Regions from separate parts of the Bacillus sp. AC266 genome, predicted to be linked through region 1. Evidence: a T-box and tRNA genes for the amino acid it is inferred to sense, from the RefSeq annotation. Region 1 holds a T-box; the other holds one or more tRNA genes.
The links. The T-box of region 1 lies ahead of ileS (isoleucine--tRNA ligase). A T-box ahead of a tRNA ligase gene usually reads a tRNA of that ligase, here a tRNA-Ile.
Positions count from the first base shown of each region.

Region 2: it has a tRNA-Ile gene. The T-box ahead of ileS (isoleucine--tRNA ligase) is inferred to sense a tRNA for this amino acid. The anticodon was not compared.

Region 1 is NZ_CEEDEC010000001.1:1,226,572-1,238,393, forward strand. Features, by position in the region: gene AC0IXC_RS06235 (UDP-N-acetylmuramoyl-tripeptide--D-alanyl-D-alanine ligase) at 1-1,363, opposite strand, end outside; gene AC0IXC_RS06240 (hypothetical protein) at 1,427-1,906, shown strand; gene AC0IXC_RS06245 (M36 family metallopeptidase) at 2,014-3,525, opposite strand; gene AC0IXC_RS06250 (TetR/AcrR family transcriptional regulator) at 3,854-4,438, shown strand; gene AC0IXC_RS06255 (DUF418 domain-containing protein) at 4,440-5,525, shown strand; gene ileS (isoleucine--tRNA ligase) at 5,578-8,679, opposite strand; T-box leader at 8,734-8,972, opposite strand; gene AC0IXC_RS06265 (tetratricopeptide repeat protein) at 9,071-11,822, opposite strand, start outside.
Region 2 is NZ_CEEDEC010000002.1:530,979-542,800, forward strand. Features, by position in the region: gene AC0IXC_RS10240 (4-hydroxy-3-methylbut-2-enyl diphosphate reductase) at 1-469, opposite strand, end outside; gene vrrA (VrrA/YqfQ family protein) at 559-1,257, opposite strand; gene AC0IXC_RS10250 (DEAD/DEAH box helicase) at 1,437-2,747, shown strand; gene AC0IXC_RS10255 (deoxyribonuclease IV) at 3,006-3,902, shown strand; gene AC0IXC_RS10260 (DUF2624 domain-containing protein) at 3,922-4,176, opposite strand; gene AC0IXC_RS10265 (YitT family protein) at 4,328-5,206, shown strand; gene AC0IXC_RS10270 (metal ABC transporter ATP-binding protein) at 5,387-6,157, shown strand; gene AC0IXC_RS10275 (metal ABC transporter permease) at 6,157-6,990, shown strand; gene AC0IXC_RS10280 (Fur family transcriptional regulator) at 7,004-7,417, shown strand; gene ispG (flavodoxin-dependent (E)-4-hydroxy-3-methylbut-2-enyl-diphosphate synthase) at 7,502-8,605, opposite strand; gene AC0IXC_RS10290 (hypothetical protein) at 8,771-9,142, opposite strand; gene yqgB (protein YqgB) at 9,208-9,975, opposite strand; tRNA gene AC0IXC_RS10300 (tRNA-Ile) at 10,215-10,288, shown strand; gene sodA (superoxide dismutase [Mn]) at 10,512-11,123, shown strand; gene AC0IXC_RS10310 (MFS transporter) at 11,246-11,822, shown strand, end outside.

The DNA of each region.
Region 1 (11,822 bases):
TCTCCTCTAAAGCCATTCCACGAGAGCCTTTCAATAATACGACATCCTTTTTCGTTATAATTTTCAATACTTCCTCTGCTATCTTAGCTTTATTATTATATGACTGTACTTTTCCTGTATCATATTTCTTTCTTGCTTCTTCCGCCACTATTTCTGCCATCTCTCCATAAGTAAACACATATGAAATATTCTCTTGATTTAACATTTTACCAATTTCTCTATGATAAGTTTCAGCTTCCTTCCCTAACTCCAACATATCCCCAATGACAATGATTTTTTTCTTATAGGCATTTAATTTCTGTAACGTTTCAATTGCAGCCTTCATTGACGAGGGACTGGCATTCCATGCATCATTAATAATCGTAAAACCTGTTTTAGCAGTTAAAAATTGAAAGCGCATATGAGTAATATTTATTTGCCTCAATGCATCCTGTATTTTTTCTGTAGGGACATTGTAAAATTGACCTACAGCGATTCCAACAATCGTATTTAAAATATTATGTTTTCCATGTAAGGGGACATCATACTGTATTTTTGAATCATTTAATTTAAAATGAACACCATATTCATCTAATTGCACGTTTGTTGGAAACAAATCATTTGTATCCTTTTCACCAAATGACTTACATTCTAGAACTAGTACATTATTTTTTCGAGAAAGTAATGTCTCATCACCATTATATAAGAGCAATCCTTCCTCTTTTAATCCGTCTATAATTTCTAATTTAGCCTTCGAAATCTCTTCTCTTGATCCAAGTGTTTCTAAGTGAGACTGTCCAATCATTGTAATTATCGCTACATCTGGCTGTGCTATTTGTGATAAATTTCGAATTTGTCCTTTCTCACTCATTCCCATTTCAAGTATTAAAAACTCTGTATCTCGTTTCATTTCTAAAATTGTTAACGGCAAACCGATTTGACTATTAAAATTGCCCTTTGTTTTATGCACACGATGAGTTGTACTTAAAATCGTGCTTATTATATCTTTTACCGTTGTCTTGCCATTACTACCAGTAATTCCGATTACTTTTACATCTAGCCCTTTTCGATAAAATTGCGCCAATTGTTGCAAAGCAAACAAAGTGTCATCTACAAATATAATTGGTATCCCTTTTGGCGGAGTACCGTAAGACTTTTTCCATAATGAAGCGACAGCTCCATTATCCATTGCTTCTTTCACATAACCATGTCCATCCTTCACCCTAATGATTGGAACGAATAAATTTCCTTCTTTAATGTTTTTGGAATCTATGCAGACACCATGTATTTCTATATGATGAAACGATTCTTGTAATCCTACTCCATCTACTACCTCTTCAAGTTTTTTCAAATTCATTTGAATCAAAGTATCACCTTTTTCCATTTTATTACATAAACTCTGCTTCATTTACGCATATTAATAAAAATTTTGTAGCGAGGTGTTTATATGAAAAAAACAATTAGTTTCTTTCTCCTATTATTATGCTTAGTTGTAGTTAATGAAACATACGCCTATTCACCAAAATCTTTACCAATCTCTCAAAACTCTGATCAATGGCAAGTGAATATTGATGAACCGAAAAAAACAAGTGAAAATATGCTTCAAGCTAAAAAAGATAAATTTCAAACATATCAATTTTCAGTAAAGAATGTTGGAGAAAACGAAGTATATAACGTACAAGTTGAAGTCTTCCGCAATGAACCAAATATGAAAACAAAATACGAACTCTTTTCCCTAAAAGAAGGTCGTCTAGCAAGTGGAAAAACTGGATTTAGACATGCTAACTTCCCTGTTTCTACAAAATCAGATGAGGTTGACGTTATAATCACTTGGCAAGAACACCCTTTCCGCTCGATGCGAAACGGTCAAAAAGTCGAGTCTAGAAAATTTAAAGAGCATTTTGTTTTTAAAGACGCAAAGAAATAAATGGAATGCGTATAAATTCACACTATCATTGATATAGCTTAATTTACTAGTACCAGTTCTTAAGCAAATAAAAAAGTCGTGGCTTTTAAACGCCACGACTTTTTATATTAATTCGTACTAATTCCTCTCGCTGTCCAAATTCGATCGATTTCCGCGGCATGTTGTCCGCCGTATAAAAGAGCATCTGCTTGCTTAATTGCTTTCGCTCCATCACGGAATTTCGCATTTGGCGTTAATGACCAATGTGATTGTAAAATAATTTTTGTTGCTACATCACGTCCAAAAGATTGCGCCATTTCGTATTGACCTTGAGCCCAAATTTCCCCATCATTATGCACTTCATTCGTTATATCTTTCGGGTATACTTTATTCGTATCTAATCGGCGTAAGCACGTCGGATCTGAACTAGAATAAGCAGCCGCATCCCATTCTCCAATACATGCTTTCCCGTATCCCGTTGTCGATACTGCATCTTCATAAGTAGCACCTAAGAAGTCTCCAAATCCTTCTCCCATCGCTCCACCTTCTGGTGAACTTCCGAAGCCTGGCACTTGATTATCTTGAATAGAATGACCATATTCATGCGCAATAATGCCAGCATCTTCTGCATCATCTACTCCGCCAGTACCGAAAGTTAAAGCTTTCGTTGATGGAGAATAAAATGAGTTATCATCAGTTGTACCATTTACATTCACTTTAATCGAACGTTTATTAATATTTTGAAAGCCTAATCCTTGAATGTAACGCTGTAATGTATCAATATGATAATATGACATAACATCTTCAAAACTATCATTTGCACGTGTATAGTTAAATTGTAAGTTTGTAGATTTCGTCTTCGCTTTTGAAGAAATCGTAACATACTCACCAATTAAAAATCCTGTACCATCTAAACCTTTTAACGTAACAGTTTTCAATTGATTCGTTAATGCTGTTGAATCTGCATCATTATTATCTTTTAACCCTGCTAAACTTCCACTAGATACGACAGGGTTAGGTAAAAATACTTTTCCTGTTCCTTCTGCTTTTCGGTTTATATCAACTTTTTTAATTAACTTTCCATTTTCCGCATCAATGAATGTTTCCCATGCACCGAATGGATTATTAGAATGGACTACCACTTTATATACAGGAATAGCGACTCCCTCTTCAACAATATATCCGAATTCTTTTTCTGTAGGAGCCCATAAGTTTTGCTCACTTTCTCCTCCAACATACGCCATCGATTTTTGTTCTGCATCTTTTTCACTAATTTTTTTCGTAACTTCCTTCACACCTGTAACAGGCTGATAATCAGAAACCGCAAGTAAGCCTTTTCCCTCTCCGTTAAGAGTAACTGTAATTTGTTTTGAAAATACAGGCGCACCATTGACCACTTGTTGGAACCTAACATATGAAGCTACTGATGTTTCTGTTGTAGAAATATATTGCAAGTCTGAAAGGTCTGCCTTCAATCCATATTCCGTAGCATGTCCTTTTAAATATTCAATTGCTTTTTTCTGTGGTGAATAAGCTTCTAGCTTTACTTGCTGTTGTTTTTCCAGTGCTGAAACAGTAGAAATTGTCCCCATTACTAATGGCACAGTCATTGCCATTGCCACCATTTTTTTGTTTAACATAAAACCACTCCCCCTAATAAATTGAAAACTTTACCCCATTCCTATAAGGCTATTCCTGTCCACAAGTAACGAAATAAAGTGAATCTACGAGTAATTCTATACAAACAATTCTATTACCTTTACATTTTGGGTAAGTGAAATTTTCTCAATATTTATGTGTAAAACGAGAAAAATACTGTAGAAATATATTTCTTTTGTAAATTTCTTTACCTTATGCTTTTTAAAGTAATGTGTAAAAAAATAAGTTATTTTTTACCTAACGGTAGGTTGAAAATAATATTAATGAATGATACGATTTATGTAACCTTTTTTATTAGGAGGACTTATCATGAGCAAAAGTGAAGAAACACTCTCTTCCATAGTCGAAGCAAGTTATCGACTATTTGCCGGTCACGGCATTGCCAAAACGACCTATACAATGATTGCTGAAGAAGTTGGTATTGCCAAGCCATCTATTTATTATTACTTTAAATCTAAAGATGCATTAATTGAAAGTATTTTTAATGAATTATGTGCAGCGATGCAGTTCTCCTCATTCTTTCATACAGAAGAATTTACGAAAGAGAATTTCATTGAGAAATGTGTTGAAATTGGCTTTAAAATGATAGACGAACAACAGAAAGATCCTTATTTTAATCGTGTATTACAAGAATATGTATTACTATCTTCAAGAAACGATATGTACAAAGATCGATTACTAACTGTACAAACAGAATATTTAAACGGGTTTGAATCACTCCTAACAAAAGCAAATGAACTTCAACTCATTCAAAATAAAAATCTAGTTTCAAAAGCTCATATGTTAGCATTAGTTCTTGATAATATTGGGAATTTTATGATGTTACATTTAGATATGGATTATAAACAAATATGGATTGAAGCTGTAAATAGCATTTTTGAAAGCAGGGATTGAAGTGAATACAAAAAAGCGCATTATCGGCTTAGATTTTGCTAGAGCGTGGGCAATGTTTGGAATGTTACTAGTTAATTTCATGGTGATAACAGGGGCGGAAGGAAATGGACCTCCTCTGTTAAAAACCTTTATAACACTTTTTGAAGGTAGAGCTTCTGCCTTGTTTGTTATACTTGCTGGGATTGGCATAACTTTAATGACTAAATCATCTGTTGCTAGCCAAGAGAAAATAAAAATCAATACCAGCCGAATATTGATTTGGAAACGATCACTATTCTTATTTATTTTAGGATTATTATTGTATGTAATGGAATGGACGGGTGATATTTTACACTACTACGGCGTTTACCTTTTCATCGCTGCATTACTAATTACTGTACGAAGAACTATACTAATATGGCTTTCTATCATTATTTTACTTGCTGCACAATATCTCCAACTTACTTTCAACGCCTTCGAAGGATGGGGAGGCACAATCCCATTTATAAACTATATAGACTTTTGGACCTTAACAGGTTTTCTTCGCAACTTATTTTTTAATGGCTATCACCCTATTTTCCCATGGTTTTCTTTCTTCTTAATTGGTATGATAATTGGTAGATTAGATCTTCATAATAAAAATATTAGAGAAAGATTACTCTTACTCAGTATTACAATCACAATACTGACAGAACTTTTATCAAAAGGACTTACACACTTCTTTATTCCATACATCGGCAAAGAGGCAGCTACATTTTTGTTTAACACAGGACCCATTTTGCCCAATATATTATACGTCGCATCCGCTACAGGATCTGCTATTGCTATATTAATAATTTGCCTCTACATTGCTGAAAAATATGAAAATAATTGGTTTGTTACTTCCATTATACAAACAGGACAATTAACATTAACGCATTATGTAAGTCATGTATTTATCGGTATTGGCGCATTGATTGTATTAAATCGTATGGAACATCAAACACTACTTTTCGTTTTATTATTTGCTACTGCATTTTTCATTTTCAGTATTTTATTTAGCGTATTATGGCGAAGGAACTTTTCTAGAGGACCTATCGAATGGATTATGCGGAAAATAACTGATTAATTTATCTTCATACAAAAAAGGAAGTTGGAATGATTCCATCTTCCTTTTTTCTTTAATTAGCCGCGTTTAATTTAATTCGGATCTTTGTCTCACCTAAAGAAAGTTCATCGTCCTCATTCGTTAAGTGACCAAATGTAAATTGCTTGACGAGTAAGTTTTCTTCTAATAACTCTTTATGGTTCGTTAATGTATGCTGCAATTCATCTTCTACATCAAGAGTAATATCAACCCGTAAGTTAACTGGTAAATTCAACTGCTTACGATATTCTTGAACTGCACGAATAAATTCACGTGCTACTCCTTCTTGTAACAATTCTTCCGTTACATTCGTATCTAACATTACCGTATATTGACCGTTAGTCGTATTTGAAAATCCTGATTTCGCAACTTTCTCTACTAATACATCTTCAGCTGTTACAACTACTTCTTCTCCTGGTGCTACTTCGTAAACTGCTCTTTCTGTAGATACAAAGTGTTGTACTTCTTCTTTTGATAATTGTTTTAGCCAGCCATTTACTGCATTCACACTTTTACCAAACTTCGGCCCAGCCGTTTTAAAATTCAGCTTTAATTGATAGGACGTGTATTTCGTTTCATCGAGTTCAACATGGAACGCTTTTACATTTAGCTCATCCATGATGATATCACGATAAGATTCCCAATCCATATCATTTTCATTATGCGCTAGTAATACAAGTTCCGCTAACGGCTGTTTTACTTTTAATGAATGTTGATTACGGTTACTTCTTCCAAGTTCAACAACTTGTAAAACAGCATCCATTTCTGCTTCTAACTCAGGCTGGATAAGTGATTCGTTTACAACCGGATAATCTGCTAAATGAACGCTTCTTCCTTCTAAATTCAGATGAATATCCTCAGCTACAAACGGTGTAAATGGTGCGATTAATTTACTAATTGTTACAAGCACTTCATGAAGCGTTTCATACGCAGCTGCTTTTTCAGGATTCATACCAGATTCCCAGAAACGATTACGTGATCGTCTTACGTACCAGTTACTGACTCCATCTACAAGCGCCGCGATTTCACGAGCTGCATTCGTAAATTGATAATCATCAAGTGCTGTTCTCACTTTTTTCGTTGTGCTATGCAATCTTGATAATACCCATTCATCTAATTTCGTACGTTTAACTTCATACTTTTCTTTCGGATTATACTCATCTAAATTTGCATATAAAACGTAGAAGCTATATACATTGACTAACGTATCTACAAATTTAGATTTTGCTTCCAGTACTGTTCTTTCAGAAAAACGCTTTGCATTCCACGGAGCACTGTCAACAAGTAGAGCCCATCTTAAAGCATCTGCACCAAACTGATTTACTAAATCAACTGGATCTAGTGCATTTCCTTTACTTTTAGACATTTTCTGTCCTTCCTCGTCTAGAACATGCCCTAGTGATAACACTCGTTTATATGGTACTTTCCCTGTATATAGCGCTGATACGGCTAATAAACTATAAAACCATCCGCGTGTTTGATCAATGCCTTCTGCAATAACATCTGCTGGAAACTGTTCTTCAAATAACTCTTTATTTTCAAATGGATAATGATATTGTGCAAACGGCATGGAACCACTATCAAACCAAACATCGATTACTTCTGGTGTGCGATTCATTGTACTTCCGCATTTTTCGCAGCAAACTTGCACTTCATCTACATACGGCTTATGCAATTCTAAATCTTCAGGTGCTTCTTTCGTACTATGCTTTCTTAATTCGGCAATGCTTTTCGGTGCAAATTGATGATCGCAGCTTTCACATTCCCATACGTTTAAAGGTGTTCCCCAATATCTATTCCGGCTAATATTCCAGTCCACCATGTTTTCTAAAAACTTACCAAACCGTCCATGCTTCATATGGTCTGGATACCACTTAACAGAATCATTATTTCGTAAAAATGTTTCTTTAATCTCAGTTGTTCGGATTAACCAGCTTTCTCCTGCATAATAAAGTAATGGTGAATCACAGCGCCAACAGTGCGGATAGCTATGCTCATATTTTTCTTTATGATATAGTAACCCTTCTTTCGCTAAATAACGAACGATATCAACGTCACATTCTTTTACAAACTTTCCTTTTAAGAACGGTACTGCTTCTGTATACTCACCTTTCTCATCTACAACATGTAAAAATGATAACCCTTCACTTTGAACGACTTTATAATCGTCCTCCCCATATGCTGGAGCGATATGAACGAGTCCTGTACCACTATCTGCTGTTACAAAATCTGCTGCAATTACGTGGTATCCATTTGTAACTTCCTTCATCGGAAACGGTGCTGTATAAGATGTGTTTACTAATTCTTCGCCTTTATGAACAGATAATACTTCATAGTTTTCTTTTAATACTTCTTGTACACGTTCTTTCGCAACAATGTATACATATCCTTCTTGTTTCGCTTTAACGTATTCCATATTTGGATGTACGGCAAGTGCAACATTCGCTGGAAGTGTCCACGGCGTTGTCGTCCATCCAAGGAAATATTCATTTTCACTATCTTTTACTTTAAACTTAACCGTTGCGCTTAAATCTTTCACTGTTTTATATCCTTGTGCAACTTCATGTGAACTAAGCGATGTTTGACAGCTTGGACAGTATGGAGAAACTCTATGTCCTTTATATAACAAACCTTTTTCATGAATCGTCCCTAAAATATTCCATACACTTTCGATATATGGATTCTCTAGAGTAACGTATGGATCATCCATATCTACCCAATATCCAATGCTCTCCGTAAATTCACGCCACTGCTTCTCATACGTGAATACACTCTCTTTACACTTTTGAATAAATGGCTCAATGCCGTACTCTTCAATCTCATGCTTACCTGAAATACCAAGTTGTTTTTCGACGCCTAATTCTACAGGTAATCCATGTGTATCCCAGCCAGCTTTTCTTAACACTTTATATCCAGCCATCGTTTTATATCTCGCTACTAAATCTTTAATTGCCCGACCAAGTGCATGGCCGACGTGTGGTAAACCGTTCGCCGTTGGTGGTCCTTCATAAAACACAAACGATTGTGCGCCTTCTCTATTCTGAATTGATTGTTCAAAAATGCCCTGTTCGTTCCACTGCTTACGAATACGTGTTTCTCTCCCTACAGCCGACTCTTTTACATCTACTTTCTTCATCTACAATCACTCCTTTGAATGTTTTAAAAGCACACAAAAAACCCGCCCCTATGAAGTAGGGACGGGTTTACCCGCGTTACCACCCTAATTCTATTAGCTTTTCACTAATAGCACTTAGCAACGTACTAACATACGCGTTCTTTGTAACGGTAGACATCCGTCCGAGCTTACTTTATTCAGCCACGGCTCCTCGGAGATGATTTTCAAATAACGTCTGCACACCGGCTTTCAGCAATACACCGGCTCTCTGGAGAACAGCTCACTATTTTACTCTTTCTCGTCTTCAGATTTGTATACTTTATTAAAAGTTATTTTATGCCATTAAACAATTAATTGTCAACTAATTCGAAATATATTTTTATTTATACCCTTTTTCTCTATTCTTATACAATTACTTTTCAAATTCTCGCAATCCTGCTAAATCTTCATCTTCCTCTGCAAGTTCAGCGAAAAATCCTGTTTCATCTTCACGAAGCACAATTTCAAGTTCATCTCTTGCCTCTTCATTTCTGTTTAATGTTGTTAAATAACAAGCATGATCGTATCTTGCTAACAAGTCAGTAGCATCAATTGCTAATATTTCACTTGTTATTTCTTCTGCCTTGGCCGTTTGCCCAGCTCTATGATACGAAGATGCTAAAGCAAGAAGAATTGCCGTTTCATTCGGATGATGCACAGAAGCACCTTCTAATAAATGAATCGCCTCTTCAAACCTCTCTTGACTTTGGTACATTTCCCCTAAAGCAAGGAATCCTCTACTTACAAATGGTGTTTTCTCAATTAATTGCAAGTAAATTTTTTCGGCTTTTCTTTCTTCGCCTAGCTTACATAATACACTCGCTTGTAAAAGAAGAGTATCATAATCATCCGGTAGCTCTCGAACCATTTGTTTCGTTAATTCCAAAGCATCTCGTAACATAGCTTCTTCCTCACACTCAATGAAAAGATTTACAAGTTGCTTCGCTACATCATAATCCCACTTATTTTCTAACGATGTTTGTAAAACCTCTATAGCTTCTTTATTCATCGCCGCATTCTCATAAAATATTGCGAAACGCTGCGCTGCCATACTATTTTTCGGATTTAACTTTAAGGAGATTTCAAATAAATCAATAATAACTGTAATCATTGAAATTTCCTTCGCACGATTTTTCATACGATAAAATGCTCTTGTAAATATAGATTTTTTCGGTTGCTCATTTTGTTGCCTTTCTACTAATCTTTCGGCAACCGCAGTAGCTGCATACATAAACGCTGTACTTCTTTCTGCTTTTTTCACCTTTAGCGTATGAAGTACGTCTCGTATTTGGGATAATTTTTTATGTTGTTCCATTGCTTTTACGTACACACCAAAAATACGTTCACTTTCCAAATCTTTATGCATTACTTTCAGCGCAACTTCGATTGCTTCTGCATTCTGCTTTTTAACTAGCAATTTCGCATAATGATATAGTACTTCCACATGCGCTTCATCTATTTTCATTGCGCATTCGATATATTCTTTTTCTTTATCTATGTCATTCATCGCGCCAAACACGTATGCAATCGCATCTAAACGCCATGTTTCAGGAACTTCTTCCTCCAATTTTTCTAGTTCAACTAGCAATTCTTCCTGAAGATTCATTTCTACTGAAAGCTGCGCTAAATATTCCATATTTATATGCATTGGTTCTTCTTTCATCGCCTGGACCATATGCTTTTGTTCTTTGGAACGATTCTCTTCTTTTTCGTATATTTCAGCAAGCTGCAAATGTACACCTAAGAAGTTCTTATCCATTTCTAAACATGTTTCATACGCATGCTTCGCTTCTTGAAATTGCCCTAACGCCATGAATGTTTCACCGATACGGAAATACGGCAATGAATCTTGTTTTTTCTTAAGTGCATCATTATACCGTTTTATCGCCTGATCATACTGTCCAATAGATTCATATAAAACACCTGCGTAACAACCGTATTCAATTACATCCTCTTTTTCTTTTTCTAACGTTCTTAAAAATGCTATGCCTCGTTGCACAAAAGCTGTGTCTTTTATTCGATTTACATACTCATCCAACACGCTCGCTATATTAGCGTATACGCTTCGTATACCGTTCTCTAATTTAGAAAGTGCAAGTTTTAACTCTTTTTCATCCTCACCTAATGCCATTTCAGCATCCCATAACACCATACCAGCATTCATAAGGAAATCTTGATTGTCTTCAAATTGCTTATTAATACTGACAATATAGTTTTTTGCATCCTTATATTGTTCCTTTGCCATATAAACTTGAATTAAACCGAAATGAGAATATACATCTTCATTATTTTCTTCTAAAGAACGCTTATATATAGTTTCCGCTTCTTCAAGTTCATCATTTTGAAAATGAAAATCTCCTAAACGAACATATAAAGACGCCTGATCTTCACAATTTTGAATTCCTTGTAATAGAATTTCCTTCGTATTTTTCTCATCATCCAAATCCGATTCATAGATTTCCGAAAGCTTCGTATATAAATAGGCTGCTGTTTTATCTAATTGAATCGCCACTTTAAGTCCTTTTACCGCCAAATACACTTTCCCTAAATACTGAGCACATCTTGCACGTTCATACCATATGTGCGCTTCATATTTATATTCTTTTAATAAATCATTAAAGAATCCATATGCTTCTTCATATCGTTCTAAATCTATTAAAATTAAACCGTGATTTACAAGTGTAAACCTTTCTGGACTACGTTCTATAGCTGTTAGAGAATACTCTAGCCCCTTTTCGGATTGATCCATATACATGTATGATAATGCTAAGAAACTCCACGCAACTGGTTGATCTGCATCCAATTGTAATGATGAACGAAAACTAGCAATCGATTCTGCATAATTATCTTGCTCAAAAGAATAACGTCCATTTATAAAATGATACAACGCTTGATTGCTTTTCTTCTCCACACTTTGAAGCATCTGTCCTGCTTTTTCCATATCCTGCAGACGAATAAAACACTGTGCACTATGCAATTTCACAAAGTCAGAGCTCGGAAACTTTTTCATTAATTTTTCTATACAAAACTGAATAAAATCTTTATCTACTTCAGCATCTAAATGTTTAATCGTATATAACCAAGTGTTTGGATTTTCACTTGTTTCTTTTAAAAATAGTACTAAT
Region 2 (11,822 bases), on a different contig from region 1:
GTGTTTTTAAATCATCAGCTTTTTCGATAAGATGAACGATATCAGGTGCGATACCAACTGCGCCTTCTGGTTCTGGATGATTTTTTTTGCCGATATAAATGACATGGTATCCTTCAGCTTTCTTTGCTTCGATAAGGTCATGTGTTTTTGTAACATCTGGACAAGTTGCATCAATTGTCGTTAAACCTTTTTCTTTTGCACGTTGTTTAACTTCTGGAGAAACACCGTGTGCAGTGAAAATAACAGTACCAGAATCGATTTTATCTAAAATTTCTAATCGACTTGGACCGTCTAATGTAATGATGCCATCCTCTTCGAAAGCATCTGTGACATGCTTATTGTGAACAATCATACCTAAAATATAAATGGGTCTCGGTAATGATTTATCTAATGCGGCGTTACGTGCAATAACCATTGCGTCAACAACACCGTAGCAATAACCACGAGGGGAAATTTTAACAATCTTCATGTGAGTAATCCTCTCCTTCTAAACAAGGGATACTTTTGTGCATAGTCCATTACATTATAAAGGAGGAGTGGATAGAAAACAAAGGATTGTTACACATATAGTTTTGGTTTTGTTGCTGATTGTTGAACGGGTTCTTTCGGAACCTCTTTTTCTATTACCGGTTCAAGCACTATTTTTTTTCGTTTCCTTTTTGGAGGTGGAGGAGGTGGAGTTGCTACCTCAACCTGTTCTGTTGCATCTTCAGTTTGATTTTCTTCCGTACTTTTTCCAGAGGTGAGGATTTTAACAATGCTTGGTAGACTACGCATAATGGGACCGTACTGTTCGACAACAGGACCGACAGATTGCACGACTTGAGATACTTTTTCGATATTATTTATCATATTAGTTGGGTTCGAAATTAAATTTGAAAAAAAACTACCGATGCCGCTGCTAGATGCCGCTGCAGTTGTAGCTGACGCAGCACCACGTGTATCATTTGATTCATACATTTGAGGTGGTATCATCTGCTCTGGATATTGCTGCATGTATGGCTGATATTGTTGTGTATATTGTTGTTGTTGATATTGGGGCGGCGGTTGTTGGTGCATCATCGGTGGCCCTTCCATTTGTCGATAAGGAGGGACCATTTGCATGAAAGGTTCGGTTGGATCGTGTTTTTTAAAGAGTTTAGCAAGGAAACCTTTCTTTTTTTGAGCCATCGGTGGTAGTTGTGGAATCGGATATGGTGTGTAAGATTGTTGTCCTCGATTCGGATACATTTGTCTTATAGGGGATTTCGGAAACATGTGGGAAATCCTCCTTTCTTCAGTTAGGTATATACACATACAATATGCAATGGAAGGAAAGAAGGTTAGTTTTTGAGATAAAAACCTAAACTAAAGATGGATTTTACTTGTAGATTTCGATATAATGTAGACTTGACTGATTTGTGCGCAGTAGAAATTTTAGAAAGAAGGTGTAACTTATGACACTACAAACTTTTACACAGTATGATTTTAAACCATTTTTAATAGATGCAGTTCGTGAACTACGCTTTACAGAGCCAACAGGAATTCAAAAGAAAATTTTCCCGGTCGTGAAAAAAGGTGTGAGTATAATTGGACAATCCCAAACTGGTTCTGGGAAAACACATGCATACTTACTTCCTACATTAAACAGAATTGATGCAAGTCGTGAAGAGGTACAACTTGTTATTACAGCGCCTACTCGTGAGTTAGCACAACAAATTTACGAAGAAATTGTGAAACTAACAAAGTTCTGTGCAGAAGATCAAATGATTACAGCACGCTGTTTAATTGGTGGAACTGATAAACAACGATCAATTGAAAAGTTGAGAAAACAACCTCATATTGTAGTTGGAACGCCAGGACGTATTAAAGATTTAGTAGAAGAAAAGGCGCTATTTGTTTATAAAGCGGATACTATTATTGTCGATGAAGCGGACTTAATGCTTGATATGGGATTCATTCAAGATGTAGATAAAATTGCGGCACGTATGCCTAAAAATCTGCAAATGTTAGTTTTCTCTGCAACAATTCCTCAAAAATTAAAACCATTTTTGAAGAAATATATGGAGAATCCAGAACATATTCATATTAATCCGAAGCAAGTTGCAGCAGGAAATATTGATCATTACCTTGTGCCTTCAAGACACCGTAATAAAACTGAATTAGTGAAAAATATGCTACTTCAATTTAAACCATATTTAGCAATTGTCTTTACAAACACAAAGAAGAAGGCTGACGAAGTAGCCGATGGATTAGCAGAACGTGGATTAAAAGTAGGGCGTATACACGGTGATTTATCACCACGTGATCGTAGAAAAATGATGAAACAAGTTCGTGATTTAGAGTTCCAATACATTGTCGCAACAGATTTGGCGGCACGCGGTATTGATATTGAAGGAATTAGCCATGTTATTAACTATGAACTTCCACCAGATTTAGATTTCTTCGTTCACCGTGTTGGAAGAACTGCACGTGCGGGTCATTCAGGTATTGCAGTGACGATTTATGATCCAGCAAATGAAGAAGCGTTAGATAGTTTGGAAAAACAACGTCATATCGAGTTTAAACATGTAGATTTACGCGGAGATGAATGGGCGGATTTAGGTGACCGTCGTCGTCGTAAGAGCCGTAAAAAACCAAGTGATGGACTAGATGTTATGGCAACAAAAGTTGTTAAAAAGCCGAAAAAAGTAAAACCAAACTATAAACGAAAACTTGCAACAGAACGTGACAAAGTGAAGAAAAAATATAGCAATAAAAAAAGATAAGGGATTTCCCTTATTTTTTTTTTTTTTTTTATCTCACTGCTTGAGAAAAAGTCGATTAATGTAGACTAATAATTAGTGCGGGGTAGAAAAAACGTTGACTAAAGTTTCGCTTTATTGGGTTAATTTAAGTATAGAGTTCAGATTGTTTGAATAGTCTGTTTTATTTATGTAGTGCCTTTTGTGTGAACAAACAATTCGCTACATATTTCTACAAATTATGCTATCATTATATCTATTGTATATTGAAGAGGTGATTGTATGTTAAAGATTGGATCTCATGTTTCTATGAGTGGTAAGAAAATGTTATTAGCAGCAAGTGAAGAGGCTGTTTCATACGGTGCAACGACGTTTATGATTTATACAGGTGCACCGCAAAATACACGAAGAAAACCAATTGAAGAATTGAACATAGAAGCAGGAAGAAAACATATGGAACTAAACGGTATTGAAGAAATTATCGTACATGCGCCATACATTATTAATCTTGGGAATACGACGAAGCCAGAAACATTCCAATTAGGTGTAGACTTCCTTCGCATGGAAATTGAAAGAACATCGGCATTAGGTGTAGCGAAACAAATCGTTCTTCACCCAGGTGCGCACGTTGGTGCAGGAGCGGATGCTGGTATTCAACAAATTATTAAAGGGCTTAATGAAGTATTAACGCCAGAGCAGACGGTTAACATTGCGTTAGAAACGATGGCAGGAAAGGGAACGGAATGCGGTCGTAGCTTTGAAGAAATTGCGAAAATTATTGATGGTGTGAAATATAATGAAAAACTATCTGTATGTTTTGATACGTGTCATACGCATGATGCAGGTTATGACCTTGTAAATGATTTTGACGGTGTGTTAAACGAATTTGATAAAATTGTTGGGATAAATCGTTTACAAGTACTTCATATTAACGATAGCAAAAATGTACGCGGAGCTGGAAAAGACCGTCATGAAAATATTGGTTTTGGTCATATTGGCTATAAGGCATTGCATCACATTGTGCATCACCCACAACTTACGCACGTACCAAAAATTCTTGAAACGCCGTATGTAGGTGAAGATAAAAAAGATAAGAAGCCACCATATAAATTAGAAATCGAAATGCTGAAAAATGGTACTTTTGATGAAGGGATTCTTGAAAAAATTAAAGCGCAATAAGGAGGGGATTTTCCCCTCCTTATTTTAATAGCTGCTGAAATAAAATATTTACTTGTTGGGCAGTGGCAGGAGTAGTTACTTTAGCGATTTGTTTTAACAAATCTAGTCGCTCGGTATTATCGTAAATGTTAATGTTTTTCCCTTTCATAAGTAAAACGATTTTATCAGCTTGTGCAGTTGTGATTGGAACTTCGTATTCTTTACTATATTTCAATAGTTCTTTTGTAGAAATATGATTTAATTTTTTGTTCACAATTTGTTTAATGAGGTTCATCGTGTTGTCCTCCTTCACACGTTCTTCTATCGAAATATATGTACGCATAGCTTGTACATATTCGTATCGAGGTGCATTTTTTCAATGGGGAAAAGAAGCTTATGTTATAATATAAGAACAAAACTATAGATAAAGAGTATAAGGAGGACTTATGGAAAAAAAGCAACATCGAAAAGAAAGTGTTATTCATCTTGTATATCGTTTAGTTATGATTGTCTTTGGGGCAGCGTGTGCGGCGGTAGCGATTGAACTGTTTTTAATGCCAAATAAAATTATTGATGGTGGAATTATTGGTATTTCTCTTATATTAGATTATCTTACTCCTAATATTTGGTGGTTAAGCTTTTCTACTTTAGTTGTTATCCTCAACATTCCTTTTATGTACTCCGGGTATAAGCAAATTGGAAAAACATTCATGTTATCTTCAGCATTTGGAATTGTAGCTTTAGCATTTATTGAATCAACGTTGCATGCTATTCCGCCATTTACAACAGAGCCGATTTTAGCAACAGTTTTCGGCGGTCTTATTTTAGGAATTGGTGTAGGACTTGTTATTCGTCATGGTGGATCGTTAGACGGGACCGAGATTATGGGGATTCTATTAACGAAGAAATTACCGTTTTCTGTTGGTGAATTCGTAATGTTTGTGAACTTATTCATTTTTGCATGGGCAGCATTTGTTTTTGGTGTTGAACAAGCGATGTATTCTGTTATGACGTACTATATCGCATTCAAAACAATTGATACGGTAATTCAAGGATTAGACGAAACGAAAGCAGTTTTAATAGTATCGGATCAATATGAGGAAGTATCAAATGCGATTTTACACCGCCTTGGTCGTGGAACAACAAAACTTGTTGCTAAAGGTGGCTATACAGATAAAGAAAAAGAAGTTATTTATGCAGTTGTAACACGTCTGGAAGTGACGAAGTTAAAATCAATTGTGCATGAAATTGATGAAAACGCATTTGTTACGATTATGAATACACAAGAGACAAATGGTGGTAAGTTTAAATCAGCAATTCACTAAAAAGTTAATTGTAATATCTTTTGAAAGCAGAGAATTCTTCTCTGCTTTTTGTTATAATAATAAGGTTTCTTGAAATAAAGAATATATTTTAGGCAGATTGGTTTACAACTATAATAAGCTGTACTATAATTCAAATAGAGATAAATCGGAATCATTCTGAATTAAAATAGGTGAGATGCTATGAATAATATATTGGAAATAGAAGGATTAACGTTTCGGTATGAAGATCGCAACGTGTTAGAAGATATTAATTTGCAAGTTCCGAAGGGAGCTTTTTTAGGTTTAGTTGGACCGAATGGTTCAGGGAAATCGACTTTACTTAAATGCTTATTGGGTGTTTTAAAACCAAAGCAAGGAAGTATTAGATTGTTTGGCATTGATAGTAAGAAATTTAAAGAGTGGAATAAAGTTGGTTATGTATCCCAAAAGGCAAGTAGCTTTAACTCAGGTTTCCCGGCAACTGTTTTCGAGGTTGTTTCAATGGGGCTCGTTTCGAAAAAAGGGCTTTTTCGCTTTTTTACGAAAGACGATAATGCGAAAGTAGAAAAAGCGATTGCTGATGTAGGTATGAGCGAGTTTCGAGGTCGCAACATTGGAGAACTTTCTGGTGGACAACAACAGCGTGTATTTATTGCTCGTGCACTTGTAAGTGATCCGGAATTGCTTATTTTGGACGAGCCTACTGTTGGGATTGATGTGAAAAATGTGGCAAGTTTTTATGAGATACTAGAGGATTTAAACAAAAGATTGGGAATTACGTTAATTCTTGTTACGCACGATATGGGTGCTGTAACAGAGAAGGTGACGCATGTTGCATGTTTGAATCAGCATTTACATTTCCATGGGAATGTAGAGAAATTCCGAGAGTTAGAAGATGCAGAAATGTCGATTTTATATGGACATCATGTTCATCGCTTAGAACATGAACATGGGCATCACGGGAGGATATAATGATACAGGATTTTTTACAATATGATTTTTTACGTAATTCCTTATACGCTGGTATTTTAATAGGGCTTGTCGCACCACTTATCGGCGTGTTCGTTGTAATTCGCCGCATGTCGCTTATTGCGGATGCATTAAGTCATGTGACGTTATCAGGAATTGCAGCAAGTTTATTACTTGAAAAGACAATCTTTACCGGTGGGTTTTTAAACCCTTTATATATGGGGATGTTTTTTTCAATCGGTGGAGCATTGCTAATTGAAAAATTACGTACTGTATATAAACATTATCAAGAGTTAGCAATCCCGATTATACTTTCAGCAGGGATGGGGATTGGAGTTATCTTCATCTCACTTGCTAATGGATTCAATACGGATTTATTTAGTTATTTATTTGGTAGTGTAAGTGCTGTAACAAGTGCGGATTTAATTATTATTGGTATAGTAGCAATTGTTGTTATTGCGACGATTGTTTTATTATACAAAGAGTTGTTTTTACTATCATTTGATGAGGAATACGCTGTATCAACCGGTTTAAGTGCAAAGTGGATTCACTTTATCTTCATTATATTAGTTGCTCTTGTAATTGCGGTATCAATGCGTGTTGTAGGTGTTCTTCTCGTATCATCTTTAATGACGTTACCAGTTGCAGCAAGTATTCGTACTGCAAAAGGATTTAAACAAACAATTTTCTTTTCCATTTTATTTGGTGAAATTGCAGTAATTGGTGGAATGTTTGCTTCGTATCAACTTGATTTAGCTCCAGGTGGTACAATTGTTATGATAGCGGTTCTTATTTTAATTGGTGCAATTTTATGGAAAAAGAAAAAAACTGCATAAAGTAGGGATAGGTATGAATCTAACAGAAGCTTTACGCCTAATGAAGGAAAAGGGATACAAACATACAGGGAAAAGGGAAGAGATGCTGAGATTATTCGCAGCTCATAATCGTTATTTAACTGCGAAAGATGTTTTAGAGCATATGAAGGGTGATTATCCAGGACTTAGTTTTGATACGATTTATCGTAACTTAACGGTTTTTGCTGAAGTCGGTGTTTTAGAGCAAACGGAATTAAATGGTGAAAAGCATTTCCGTTTTACATGCTCCATTATGGAACATCATCATCATTTCATTTGTTTAGATTGTGGTGGTACGAAAGAGATTAATTCCTGCCCGATGGATTTTATGAATAAAGATTTTAAAGGTTATGAGGTAACGGGGCATAAGTTTGAAATATATGGTCGTTGCCCAAAATGTGCAAAATGAGAGGGCTCGTCAGTTATATAACTGACGAGTTTTTAATTTGAATGTAAAAAAAGGTTGCTCACAAAAATTGTGGCAACCTTCTTTTTATTGTTCTTGTTTTTCTTTTTCTTTTTCTCGTTCAGCAGCCATTTCAGCAGCGATTACATCAATTTCTTTTTTCAGTTCTTCTACCATTGTTTCTTCTGGTACTTTACGAACGACTTGCCCTTTACGGAATAATAAACCTTCTCCGCGTGCACCGGCAATACCGATGTCAGCTTCACGAGCTTCACCAGGACCGTTTACGGCACAGCCGAGTACTGCAACCTTAATTGGAACTTTAAGTGTGGAGATGTATTCTTCGACTTCATTAGCAATGCTAATTAGGTCGATTTCAATACGACCACAAGTTGGACAAGAAATAAGTGTTGCGGCATTAGATGCAAGACCGAATGATTTTAATAGTTCACGTGCAACTTTTACTTCTTCAACTGGATCAGCGCTTAAAGAGATACGAAGTGTATTTCCGATGCCTTTACTTAAAATTGCTCCAAGACCGGCGGCGCTTTTTACAGTCCCAGCAAACAATGTTCCTGATTCTGTAATACCTAAATGTAATGGATAATCAAAAGCGCGAGCAGCTTTTTCGTATGCTTCAATTGCTAAGTTAACATCAGAGGCTTTCATTGATACGATAATATCGTGGAAATCTAAGTCCTCTAAAATTTTAATATGGTGCAGTGCGCTCTCGACCATACCATCAGCAGTTGGATATCCATACTTTTCTAAAATATGACGTTCTAATGAGCCGGCATTTACACCGATACGGATTGGAATGCCACGCTCTTTCGCTGCATTTACAACAGCTTCTACTTTATGGCGACGTCCAATGTTACCTGGATTGATACGTACTTTATCAATGCCGCCTTCGATTGCTTTTAAAGCAAGGCGGTAATCAAAATGAATATCAGCAACAAGTGGAATGTTGATTTGTTTTTTAATATCAGCAATAGCATTTGCTGCGCGTTCGTCTGGAACAGCAACACGAACAACTTGACAGCCAGCTTCTTCTAAACGTTTAATTTCAGCAACTGTAGCCTCAACATCATGCGTTTTTGTTGTCGTCATACTTTGTATAATTAATTCATTGTTACCGCCAATTGTTAAATTACCGACTTTAACTGGACGTGTTTTTGTGCGTTGAGTCATTTCATTCACGAATTGATCGCTCTCCTTATAAAAGAAGTTTCTTATTTTAGTCCCTTACATCAATGATAGTATGTGTGAGAAAGGGCTATAGAAACCAAAGTACTCGGTTTCACTTTTACTATTGTATCAGCGCCTTTATGTAATTGACAAGGATTAAGTGATTGCTTATTGATATAAGGGGAATTTATAAGACTTTCCAACTTGGATTTTTGTAGCAGATGTATTTTTATTTAATTGCTTAAAATCATCAATTACTTTTTCAATAGAAGGAATTTTTTTCTTATTAATCGCTTCTGTAATAGAAAGAACGGTATCGCCAGTTTTTACTTCGATTGCTTTATAAGCTGTATCCGTTTCTTTTTCTTTTTCTGTTTCTTTCTCTTTATTTTGTTTTGTATCTGTATTTTCTTTTTTTATCGTTTGGGCAGCAGATGTTTTTTTGTATGAACTTAACATCGGTAAAGTACCGATTTTTATGTCGTAATAAAATATATAACCGAGGACAAGCACGAATAAGAGTACACCTAATCTCTTCATATCCTTCACTCCTTTGCTAGGAATATATGCTTGTCCAAAAAAAAAATGCCTATTTAGGCATTTTTTTATAGTTCTTGTTTTTCTTTCGGCTTTGGAACTTCTTTAATTGTTAAGTATAGAACGATTAAAACAACTGCAATGTAAATGAATGTTGCGCCAGGTACGTTTATTTTGAATAAATCCATAATCATAAAGAAGATTGTTGGAATTGTGTAGCTGTAAGCAGTTAATGTCCAAACTTGTTTATAAGATAATTTGCGTTGACCGCTCATCGCAGAACCGATGAAGGCAAGCAATGTAACTCCTACAAAGGTAATAAATAATTGGAACAAGTACAGTAAGAACCCAATAACGAATAATAAGATTGGATAAATACTGTCAAATAACGAAATGAAATCTTGTAAATCTTTTTTCTCAAGAGATGCGCCTAATAAGTCATTATAGGAGTATGTTTGTGTTTGACCATTCCCCATGGAGACTACTTTATCTTTTAAAACAAATAAACCTGTTTTATTTTGATATTTTTCTAAGTCTGTTGAATTTGGATCAAATACGAAAAGGGCATTTCCATCTTCTTTTTCGATAGGTTGATCAATATCAGCTGTTAGCTCGCCATTTTCAATTTTAAAATCAGGTAAATCTTTTTCGATTACTTTATTTACCATGTTAACACCATCTTGAATAACGCTACCGTACAAGAAAGTTCTTGGAATAGTAGTGATTAGGCAAAGAAGCATAATATACAAAATGGTTTTACCGATTTTTTGAAAACGGAAAAGCGCCATATCTTTAGGCGAATATACGCTTTTTGCTAGCTGTGTAAAAATGGACATAGATTCACTTCCTTTATGTATGTATAAAATCATTGTAACGTACGAATCTAGAGAAGCTCAAGATATATTATATTTACATATAGTAGAGAAGACTAAATTCCTTCTTATTAATTTACTTCTTTTAGTAGAGAAAAATACAATTGACACTTTTCTTTCGTATATGGTAAATTTATCTTACATTTTTCAAACGATATATCCGATTGGAATTTAGTTGTTTTTAATGGTACATACATAATCGTGGACCCTTAGCTCAGTTGGTTAGAGCAGACGGCTCATAACCGTCCGGTCGTAGGTTCGAGTCCTACAGGGTCCATATCCATTTCATATGTTTATTATGTCAGCAGGAAGCTTCCTTGTAGAAGGAAGCTTTTTTTCGGAATATATGAGCATTTTAATTGAAAAGAAGTGGGAATTTTGCTACTTTAATGATAGCAAGACAAAGCGATTTATTTGTTTGCACCCTATGGCAATTAGGGTAGAATGAAGTTGTAGGTCACATATGTAGTGACAATACATAAACCGGGAGGAATATAACAATGGCAAAACACGAATTACCAAATTTACCTTATGCGTATGATGCTTTAGAACCTCACTTTGATAAAGAAACAATGAATATCCATCATACAAAACATCACAACACGTATATTACAAACTTAAACGCTGCTTTAGAAGGTCATGCAGAATTAGCTGACAAAAGCGTTGAAGAATTAGTTGCAAACTTAAACGAAGTACCTGAAGCAATCCGTACAGCAGTACGTAACAATGGTGGCGGACATGCTAACCATACATTCTTCTGGACAATCCTATCTCCAAACGGCGGGGGACAACCAGTAGGCGAACTTGCAACTGCGATTGAAGCGAAATTCGGTAGCTTCGATGCATTCAAAGCAGAATTCGCAAAAGCTGGCGCAACTCGCTTCGGTTCTGGTTGGGCTTGGTTAGTAGTAAATAATGGTGAGTTAGAAGTAACAAGCACTCCAAACCAAGATTCTCCTCTAACTGAAGGTAAGACTCCAGTTATCGGTTTAGATGTTTGGGAACATGCTTACTACTTAAATTACCAAAACCGTCGTCCTGACTACATCGGTGCATTCTGGAACGTTGTAGATTGGAACGTTGCTGAAAAACTTTACCAAGAAGCAAAATAATTAAAGCTAATACAGCTAGAAAAAAGCTAGGGGGTTTTCTCCTAGCTTTTTTCTATGTTCTCCTTTTACATAATTGAGCTTGTCTTTGGAAGACTAGAACATGAAGTAAAGGAGAGTTGTGTATGAAGTGGAAACATGTAATCGGTGATGTTGAAGTGAATCGGGATTTAGTATTATTGCTCGTTATAGGAGGTTTATACACGCTCGCAATTTCTTTATCGAATACGTTTGTAAACATTTATTTATGGAAGCAAACACAAAATTATGTGAATCTGGGCTTGTATAATTTGGCCAGCGTTGTATTGCAGCCTCTAACATTTCTTGTGGGCGGGAAATTAGCGAAACGTATTGATCGCTCGATTTTATTGAGAATCGGTGTAGGCACGTTAGCTGTTTTTTTTATCGTCGTTTTAGTAGCGGGAAAAAGTGCATCTCACTATATTTTGTTAATGGGAGCCCTTTTAGGAGTTGGTTATGGTTTTTATTGGCTCGCTTTTAACTTGTTGACATTTGAGATTACAGAACCAGAAACAAGAGATTTTTTTAACGGTTTTCTAGGACTTCTTACATCGTTCTCTGGAATGATTGGACCGATAGCAGCAGGATATACAATTTCACGTATGGAAAAATGGAGTGGTTATACTGTCGTTTTCTTCCTCTCGTTAATGCTATTTGCGGTTGCAGTTGTTCTAAGCTTTT